3 regions of the Tepidimicrobium xylanilyticum genome follow, and region 2 is predicted to be linked to each of the others. Evidence: riboswitches for the same ligand, from Rfam matches in the RefSeq annotation. Region 2 holds a riboswitch; each other region holds the start of a gene.
The links. Region 2 has a riboswitch for thiamine pyrophosphate ahead of thiT (energy-coupled thiamine transporter ThiT). Riboswitches for the same ligand answer to the same signal wherever they lie in the genome.
Positions count from the first base shown of each region.

Region 1: linked by a shared signal. The riboswitch ahead of thiM (hydroxyethylthiazole kinase) and the one ahead of thiT (energy-coupled thiamine transporter ThiT) in region 2 are both predicted to bind thiamine pyrophosphate.
Region 3: linked by a shared signal. The riboswitch ahead of BLV68_RS06495 (thiamine-binding protein) and the one ahead of thiT (energy-coupled thiamine transporter ThiT) in region 2 are both predicted to bind thiamine pyrophosphate.

Region 1 covers NZ_FNNG01000022.1:14,797-18,080, forward strand. Annotated here, with positions in the region: gene BLV68_RS14455 (thiamine phosphate synthase) at 1-463, opposite strand, end outside; gene BLV68_RS14460 (thiamine-binding protein) at 453-764, opposite strand; gene thiM (hydroxyethylthiazole kinase) at 768-1,601, opposite strand; TPP riboswitch at 1,776-1,874, opposite strand; TPP riboswitch at 1,924-2,022, opposite strand; gene BLV68_RS14470 (hypothetical protein) at 2,188-2,478, opposite strand; gene BLV68_RS14475 (hypothetical protein) at 3,144-3,284, opposite strand, start outside.
Region 2 covers NZ_FNNG01000006.1:132,741-136,024, reverse strand. Annotated here, with positions in the region: gene pknB (Stk1 family PASTA domain-containing Ser/Thr kinase) at 1-87, shown strand, start outside; gene rsgA (ribosome small subunit-dependent GTPase A) at 97-975, shown strand; gene rpe (ribulose-phosphate 3-epimerase) at 977-1,624, shown strand; TPP riboswitch at 1,673-1,772, shown strand; gene thiT (energy-coupled thiamine transporter ThiT) at 1,827-2,366, shown strand; gene BLV68_RS08230 (thiamine diphosphokinase) at 2,381-3,016, shown strand; gene BLV68_RS15455 (hypothetical protein) at 3,109-3,279, shown strand.
Region 3 covers NZ_FNNG01000004.1:179,852-183,135, reverse strand. Annotated here, with positions in the region: gene BLV68_RS06500 (methyl-accepting chemotaxis protein) at 1-1,232, shown strand, start outside; TPP riboswitch at 1,782-1,890, shown strand; gene BLV68_RS06495 (thiamine-binding protein) at 1,996-2,292, shown strand; gene BLV68_RS06490 (ABC transporter permease) at 2,261-3,031, shown strand; gene BLV68_RS06485 (ABC transporter substrate-binding protein) at 3,058-3,284, shown strand, end outside.

The sequences.
Region 1 (3,284 bases), on a different contig from region 2:
CTGGTTTTGTCATTGTTTCATGCAAGGGGCCTACGCCAAAATAATCAATCTGAGAAACATCTACTGTTTTAATATATTCAAATATGTCATGTGTCCTTGCTGATAAGCCAATAATTGAGTCTTCACCCAAGTATTCCCGGCAGACTTCCACCGGAATATCATCTTGTCCAACGTGAATTCCATCAACCTTTATCCCCTGTTGTTTCGCCGCTAAGATGACATCAAGGCGGTCGTCCACCAATAATACCACCTCATCCGATTTACCAGCTTGAGCGATTACTTCCGAAGCCTCGCGGGTTAATTGAATCAGTTCTCGAGCAGAAGCAACTTTGGAACGGATTTGTATACAAGTAAACCCAGCCTCAACTACATCTTTAATAATCATCGCCACCGACCGCCCTTTAGTATTCTCGGGACCCACCACAAAATATGCTGAAAGATCAAATTTTTTTCTAATGCTCATTTTCTCCTCCTAAAAGTTCATTGATTTTATCGACTTTAGTCGTCATCATGTTAGTAAACCCTGGGCGAATATCGGCCTTCAACACAACCTCTGTACGGATGCCCTTCTTGGTCAACACAAAAGTAGCTTCTTTCACCACCTGCATCACCTCATCCCAGGGACCTTCAATCTCCGTAAACATAGAAGTCGTTCGGTTCGGCAAACCTGACTCCCGAATTACTTTCACCACTTCTGCAACTTCAGATGCAAGCTCTTCCCCAATTCCAAAAGGCGCAATCGCCACTGCAATTAAAGTATTCATACATTAAACCTCCTCAATTTCAAATGGATTATTAGCAATCTCCCCTGCACTTGCTTTATAAAGTTCATCAAGAAATTTAATCTGAAAGCTTCCTGGACCATCCACCTTCTTTTCAGTGCGTGTTCCAGCCAAATTGTACACCGCAGTACCAGTAAGTGCTGCAATAAACGGTGAAGCAGCCGTTAAATAGACCGCGATGACTCCACCCAATGAACAGCCTGCTCCGGTAATTTTAGGCATAAAATGAGATCCCCCATAAGAGAAGGCGATAACAGTTCCATCAGTGATTAAATCGGTTTTCCCAGATACTGCAACCGCTCCACCTGTCCATTTAGCCAATGAAACAGCGGCAGTCTTTGCTGCAATTACAGAATCCGTTGAATCAACACCACGTACTTTGGAGATAGCCGCCCCACCGTCTAGCTTCCATAAACCAGCTAGTGCAATAATTTCCGAAGCATTTCCTCTTATTACATGAGGTTTGTAATCTTTAAACTGCCTTAACAAATGCGTCCGCATCGAACCAATCCCGACAGCAACCGGATCCAGTACCCATGGTTTACCTGTATCGTGCAATACTTTTGCTACATGGGGTAAAGTCTGCTCATAAATGGGTAAAAGTGTGCCAACATTTATATAGATAGCTCCACTAGCTTTTGCTAAAAATTCACCCTCTTCAGGTAGATAAACCATGGCAGCGGAACCTCCAACGGCCAATTGAGCATTGGCTACAAAATTAATCGTTACCGTATTGGTGATGGATCCAACCATCGGATTCGTCTGCTTTACGGTTTCGACTGCCTGAAAAATCTGCTTTTGAATCTCCTCTTTAGTCATTTCCTCTCCTTCCTTTCGTTAGTATTAATAGAATATAATTTCAGGTATATCAGTATCACCTCCTTTCATTCCCTCTAAAAGTCAGATTTTACCCTCTCAACTCTAACAAGTCCCCGCAACGTATTCAATTTTAAAAAAAGCGTTCCTCTCATAAGGAACGCACCTATCCATTATTATTATAACTAAGTTGCTTCCCTACGACAGTATTAACTGACAGGTTCAAAGGGTCAGGTTCTACCTTCTCAACTCTTACGAGTCCCCCCGCAACGTATTCAGTTTTAAAAAAAGCGCTCCTCTCATAAGGAACGCACCTATCCATTATTATTATAACTAAGTTGCTTCCCTACGACAGTGTTAACTGACAGGTTCAAAGGGTCAGGTTCTACCTTCTCAACTCTTACGAGTCCCCCCGCAATTCGCCTATATAATATCACTTACAACCTTTGGTGTCAAGTCCCATTAAGTTTTAAAAAACGATATTTGCAGAGGGATTGAAATAGAAGGCATCGCCTACTATATAGGTATGGGGATATAAACACCACATAGATTTAATACCCTTGAATTCCTATCAATGAGTATTTTTATATTATCCTTTAACTATTTCTTCTTTTTCTTCTAATACCTCTTGCCATAATTCATCAGCCTTATCCTTCCATTGTTCTGCACAGAGTTTAGTTTTAGCTACTAGGTCCTCTACATCTTCTGGAGATTGTAAATCTGTGGATTTTACTTCTGTTCTTTTTGCCATCTCCTCAATATATTTTGGATTTTCTAGCATAGGACATGGCAGGAAGTGATTATCATAAAATAGAATTCTCTCCTTATATTCCATAAACAGTGGCTGTTTAAGTGTTTGTAAGAAGATTACTACTATCATGAGGTATTAATCCTAAAATAGCACACATACAAATATCCAATATACTTACTAGTCTTTTTAATTATCACAAAAATCTTTGCCATAGGAGCAGTAATAACTATTGCAACCATATTGTTTAATGTTGTCCCCGATAAGGCCTAGCAGTTAATCCAATGAAAATCTCACAACCTTTCCTTCCTTTGATCTTTGATGTTAGCGTTTCTACCAACCAATCCATACCACAGTAATATTTTATGAGTCCAATTAATTCAACCATTAAACTAACAAAAACGAATAAAAAATATACTTTGCATACCTTCACCTATGGAAATTGCACAATCGAAGGGAGTTTCCCATCATAAAATAGCAAGGCTATAATAATTTCTATTAATACAACAACATGCCGTGGCATTTTGTTAAAAGGCTCTTCTACACCTATTATAGTAAAAAACATTCCTACTTTAAAGTACTCGGAAAACTTTCATTCGAATAAAGGCCAATGATTTATAATTTCTTTTACTCTTTAAATTCATTTCTCTAAAAATACCCCCTAGCAGTAAAAATGTTACTTTCGAAAACGCTGTTAAAAGAATACGAGGCTTTGATTAAACGATTGAAAGTATCTAAAAATACAAAGTTAGCCGACACTTAATAGTATCAGCTAACTTCATATCAGAAACATTATTCTATAACGTTACGCTGTAGATTTTAACATCTGGTTCAGCACTCCATAGGGGTTTTAAAGCTACAAATACATCTTCTTTAAATAGTTGACTATTAAGATAAGCTTGTGCATTTTCTATACTATCAAATCCATGAAGTACTTG
Region 2 (3,284 bases):
ATACCATTGGAAGGGAAAGTAGATGCTGTATTTGAAATCTATTATGATGGCATTTATATTGACGAAATAGTTCATCCACACAATTAGGAGGTTTTTATGATAGAAGGCATAATAATAAAAGGCATTGGTGGGTTTTATTATGTTAAAACTCAAGACAAAGTTTATGAATGCAAGGCTAGGGGGCTTTTCAGAGAAGACAATATAATACCCTTAATAGGAGATAGAGTAAAAATCCGAATAAACGAGGAAGATGGTAGCGGCTATATTGAAGAGATTATGGAAAGGAAATCTCAGTTGATAAGGCCTCCCGTATCTAATGTAACTCAAGCTATTATTATTATGAGCATAAAAAAACCGGATATAAACTTATGGTTATTAGACAGATTAATAGTTTTAGCGGAACATCAAAGATTAAATATTGGAATATGTATAAATAAAATTGATTTGGTTCAGGAGGATGAACGGAATTTAATAGAAAAAGCCTATAGAGAAACCGGGTATCCAATTATTAAAACTAGTTGCAAAACTGGAGAAGGTATTGTAGATTTAATAGATTTATTAAAGAACCAAGTTACAGTTTTTGCAGGGCCTTCAGGGGTTGGGAAATCCTCACTACTAAATAGAATAAAACCAGGATTGGAGCTAAAAACTGGAGATGTAAGTAAAAAAACTACCAGAGGAAGGCATACCACCCGACATGTAGAATTAATAGATTTAGATGGCAATTCCTTCGTACTTGACACTCCAGGTTTTAGTTCCTTAAGCTTGGATTTTATTGAGAGGGAAGAAGAGTTGAGCAAGTACTTTAAGGAAATAGATGAGTTCAATGGCAAATGTAAATTTATCAACTGTATTCACTTTAAGGAACCTGGTTGTGAAGTGAAAAAACAGGTGGAAAAGGGGAATATTAGTCGGGAAAGATATGAGAACTATCTAATGTTTCTTGAAGAGATAAAAGCAAATAGGAGGTATTAAAATGATAAAACTTTCACCATCCATTTTGTCAGCAGATTTAGGCAATTTAAAAGAGGAGATACTTAAACTTGAAAAAGGAGGAGCAGATTATATCCATTTAGATGTGATGGATGGCATATTTGTTCCCAACATAACCTTTGGACCGCCAGTAATTAAACATTTACGCAATATTACCCAAATTCCTTTTGATGTTCATCTTATGATTGACAAACCTGAAAGGTATATAGAGGATTTTGTAGAAGCTGGTGCTGATATGCTTACAGTCCACGTGGAATCTACCCTGCATTTACATAGAACCATAGATGTAATAAAATCCTATGGTATAAAAGCAGGGGTAGCTTTGAATCCGTCTACACCCTTAGAAAGTATAGAGTATGTATTAGATTATGTTGATTTAATTTTGATTATGACAGTAAATCCTGGCTTTGGTGGACAAGAGTTTATAGGTTCTATGGAAAAAAAGATTAAAAAGATGAGGAGAATTATAGATGAAAAGAACCTTAATATTTTACTTGAAGCTGATGGAGGAATTAAGTTAGATAATGCAAAAGAGATAATCAATTATGGCCTTGATATCATAGTAGTTGGTTCTGATATTTTTAGAAGTAAAGATGTGATAGAGAGAACTAAAATGTTTAAGAGCTTATAATTGAATTATATATGTAGTATGGTATAATGTAATTGAACTAAATAATACCTTCATCACTAGGGGAGCCAAATTGGCTGAGAGGGGATTCGATCCCGACCCTTAACCTGAACTAGGTAATGCTAGCGTAGGGAAGTGAGTTCGTTTGCATGTTAGCCCATTACCTAATTCTGGTAATGGGTTTAATATTTAAGGAGGGCTGAATATGAAGAAGTGGAGCACAAAGATGTTAGTGGAAGCTGGGATTATGATAGCATTAGCTGTTTTGTTGAGTAGAATTAAAATTTACCAAGCACCTCAAGGAGGTTCTGTAACTGCAGGTAGTATGATTCCAATCCTTTTGTTTTCTATGAGATGGGGACTTAAACCTGGGATTATTGCTGGAGCCACCTTTGGAGTATTAAAACTCATATTAGGAGGTTGGGTTTTTACCCCTATACAAGCAATATTAGAATATCCTATTGCCTTTGGTTTTTTAGGATTAGCTGGAATTTTCTCTAATTCCATTAAAGATTTTAGTAACGACAAATATGTCAAAATCATTCTATCTATATTTTTCGCCATAGGCGGTAGATTTTTATGTCATCTATTAGCTGGGGTTATATTCTTTGCTGAATATGCAGGAACTCAAAATCCTTGGATATACTCTTTAGTATATCAATCCAGCTATTTAGTACCAGAATTTATAGTATCTATCATTATTTTATCGTTAATTTGGAAGCCTATTAGCAAAATAGAAAAATAGAATGGAATGATTAAATGAAAGCGTTAGTCATTTTAAGTGGTAAAATAATTGATATTAACAGGTTAAGGGAGTTAAAGAAAGAGGTTGATTTTGTACTTTCTGCTGATGGTGGAACTAATCACTGCTTTAAAGCATCTTTAAAACCTGATTTGGTTGTAGGAGATTTAGATTCCATTTCAGAGGAAGTTATTCAACAGATTGAAGAGAATAAAATACCAGTGGAAAAGTTTCCTGTAAAAAAAGATAAAACGGATTCAGAAATTTCCATAGACTATATAATAGATAAGGGATTTAAGGATATAACTATAGTAGGAGCTACTGGAAATAGGCTGGATCATACTTTAGCTAATATATTGCTGCTCAAAAAGCTGAAGGAAAGAGGAATAAATGGACGAATAATAGATGATGATAATGTTATATATTTAGTTGAAGATGAGCTGATTTTAAAAAACATACCCGGCTATTATGTATCTGTTATTCCTATCACCAACACTGGAATTGTAGTTACATTAAAGGGATTCGAATATGAGCTGGAGAATACCAGAGTTCAATTTGGCTCCACTCTAGGCATAAGCAATAGGATTGTTAAAGATAAGGGATTTATAAGAATTTATGAGGGACAAAGTTTAGTAATCATATCAAGAGATTGATCTATAGAGCAAACCTGAAAAAGGTTTGCTTTTTTGTAACTAATTTTGAAAAAATGCAATAAAATAGAGTAAAGGATCTTTGAGGTGAGAATATGAAAAGCTTTTACTATAGATATAGGTATAAATGGAAAAGATTAATTGGAATTTTAATATCCGTAATTGGTTTTTTAATAGTAATCAACTTTATTCCCATAGAAATACTAATATTGATTATTGGGTTGATTCTTATAGTTATTGGGATTTTAATAATTAAAGTAAAATAAGGCTT
Region 3 (3,284 bases), on a different contig from region 2:
GCAAGGGACAAGTAGTGGGCATGTTCTTTGTAGGAGTTCCTCAAGGTTATATTGCTAAACTAATAGATAATTCAATCTACAACATTATAAAGGGCTCTATAGTGTTAATTGTAATTGCCACAATATTCTATAATATATTAATAAGAATGCGTATTGTTAAACCTTTGGAAATGATCAAGGAATATTTTGAATTAATGGCGTCAGGGGATTTTACAAAGGAAATATCATACGAATATCTAAATAAAAAGGATGAATTTGGACAGATATCCATTTCATTAAAAAACATGCAAAATTCTTTAAAGCAAATAATATTCAATATTAGGGAAAGATCAAACGAATTAGGTGTTGATTCAGTGAAATTAGCAGCAACATCAGAAGAAATGTCTGCTTTCGCCCAAGAATTAGCATCAACCATGCAACAGATAGCGGACGGTGCTACAAGCCAAGCACAAGATCTAACAGAAATTACGGATTCATTGATAGAATTAACCAATAACATAGAGATTATACACAGGGAACTTCAAAATGTAAAAACTGAGATGGGAAAGGCAGAAGACAAAGCCAGCATTGGTAAAAAGGAAGTGGACATTCTGGTGAAATCTATTGAACAAATAAGAAAAACCTTTAAATTATCCATAGATAAAATAGGAGCATTGACAGATTCCATAAAAGAAATCAGTGGTATTACTGAAATAATATCAGACATATCAGAACAGACGAATTTGCTGGCCCTCAATGCAGCTATAGAAGCAGCAAGGGCAGGAGAACATGGCAGAGGTTTTGCAGTAGTAGCTGATGAAGTACGAAAACTGGCAGAAGAATCGAAAAAGTCTACAGAAAGGATTGCAGATTTAGTTTCTTCAATTATTGAAGATAGTCATGAAGTGACCTATGCATCCCAAAATGCAAGACAAGCTGTAAAAGAGCAAACCAAATCCGTTGAAAGTGCTGTAAAATCCTTTGGAGACATTTTGGCATCCGTTGAAAATATTACAGCTCTAATGAATAAAACCTATAGTGCAATAGATAAAAGTGTAAAATCAAAGGATGCCATTGTGAAAAGAGTTGAGCAATTAAGTGCTGTAACAGAAGAAAATTCAGCAGCCACAGAAGAGTTGGCAGCATCATCAGAAGAACTTACTGCATCTTCACAGGATGTGGCAACAACTGCTCAAAATTTGAATGTTCTTGCAGAAGATTTAATGGAGGTTATCAGCAAGTTTAAGGTTTAGTTAAAATGTTTTATTTCTTGTCAAATTGAAAAAATATATTCTAAATTCGATAATGCTTATAAGGTATAGTTGTATAAGAATAATGCTATGCTAAGATTAAAGAATTAGGGAAAAACTACCAGTGTAATAGAAGATACAATAAGAAAAAGATATATTTAAAGGACTATACTAACAAGCTGGATAGTGTAGAGCATCCACTATGGTTCTCCACAATAGGTTTTACAATGGCTAATCCTAGTCCAAAGCCATCTTTTTTTGTTGCTTTGGACGAATCTTCTTTCTTGAAAAGATAAGTTCTTTTCCATATAACGGGAATCCTTGAAGTTATCCACTCTTACCAAACTATTGGAAATAGATGAATATAGGTAAAAATATCATAGGCATATTAAAGAGATAATTCAGCTATATTTTCATAGTGGCTTGTTTAAGACAACAGTTGATAGTATAGCTAATCTGATAGATGAATATGTTAAGAGGGATTTATATTTTGGAAAATATGGAAACATCTGAGGATTATCCTTGACAAATTACAAAGTTTGATATATTCTAAAATTACAATACGGGTGCTCGATATGTCGGGCTGAGAGGAGAGAAGGAAATCTCCAACCGTTTAACCTGATCTGGGTAATGCCAGCGTAGGGATTATATCGGACTTTAGGTACTGTAATGTAGCATTTACTTTAGTTAATGGTATTTAATCCTTTCTGGTTATTATCCAGAAAGGATTTTTTAATGTTTAATTTTAAATAAGGAGGAATTAATTATGAATGCAAGTGTTGCCATTCAAGTATTGCCAAAGGTAGATACAGATGAGTTGGTATGCAAAATTGTAGATGAGGTAATTGAATATATTAAAAGTACAGGATTATCTTATCATGTAGGGCCCTTCGAAACTACAATAGAAGGGGAATTTGAAGAGTTGATGGATATTGTGAAGGAATGTCAATATATTGCAATTAAATCAGGGTGTCCCTCTGTGATGTCCTATGTTAAGATACATTTTAAACCAGAAGGCGGTGTACTTACTATTGACCAAAAAGTTGCAAAGCATTACAAATAGGATGTCATCTTATGTAGCAATAGTAGGCATACTTATTTTATGGCAGGTTTTGTCCAGTATGGAGATTATACCAAAGTTTATGCTGCCATCTCCTTTGGATGTTGTAGAGGCTTTTATATTAGATTTTCCTCTTCTAATGAACCATGCAAAAACTACATTATTAGAAGCCTTTTTTGGACTTGCTATTGGCATATCATTGGGATTCATGGTTGCTATAATTATGGATAGGTTTAATTTCATTTATAAGGCTGTATATCCAATATTGGTTATTACTCAAACTATACCAACTGTTGCAATTGCACCTTTGCTAGTTTTGTGGTTAGGCTATGGTATGGCTCCAAAGATTACATTGATTGTGATTGTGACATTTTTCCCTATTACTATTAGTTTATTAGACGGTTTTAAATCGGTAGATTCTGATGCTATACAATTACTGAGATCTATGAATGCTTCCGATATGCAAATATTTAAGCATATAAAATTGCCAAGTTCTATACCTCATTTCTTTGCTGGTTTAAGAATTTCTGTTTCTTATTCTGTAGTGGGGGCAGTTATTTCAGAATGGCTTGGTGGTTTCAATGGACTAGGCGTGTATATGACAAGAGTTAAAAAATCCTATTCTTTTGATAAAATGTTTGCTGTAATTTTACTCATATCAGTTATTAGTTTAGCCTTGATGAAGGGGGTAAGCTTATTAGAAAAAATAAGTATGCCATGGGCTAGAAGTGAAAATGAATAATAATGCAGAAGGAGAGGAGAATGACTATGAAAAAGAAATTGGTAATATTATTTTGTATATTAATAATGATAACCATTTTAGTAGCTTGCCAAAATGAAAACAAAGAAAAAATAACTGTAGTGCTTGATTGGACGCCGAATACTAACCATACAGGACTATATGTAGCTCAAGAAAAGGGATATTTTGAAGAATTAGGCCTTGATGTGGAAATTGTTCAGCCTCCAGAAGGAGGTGCAGAAAGCCTTGTAGCATC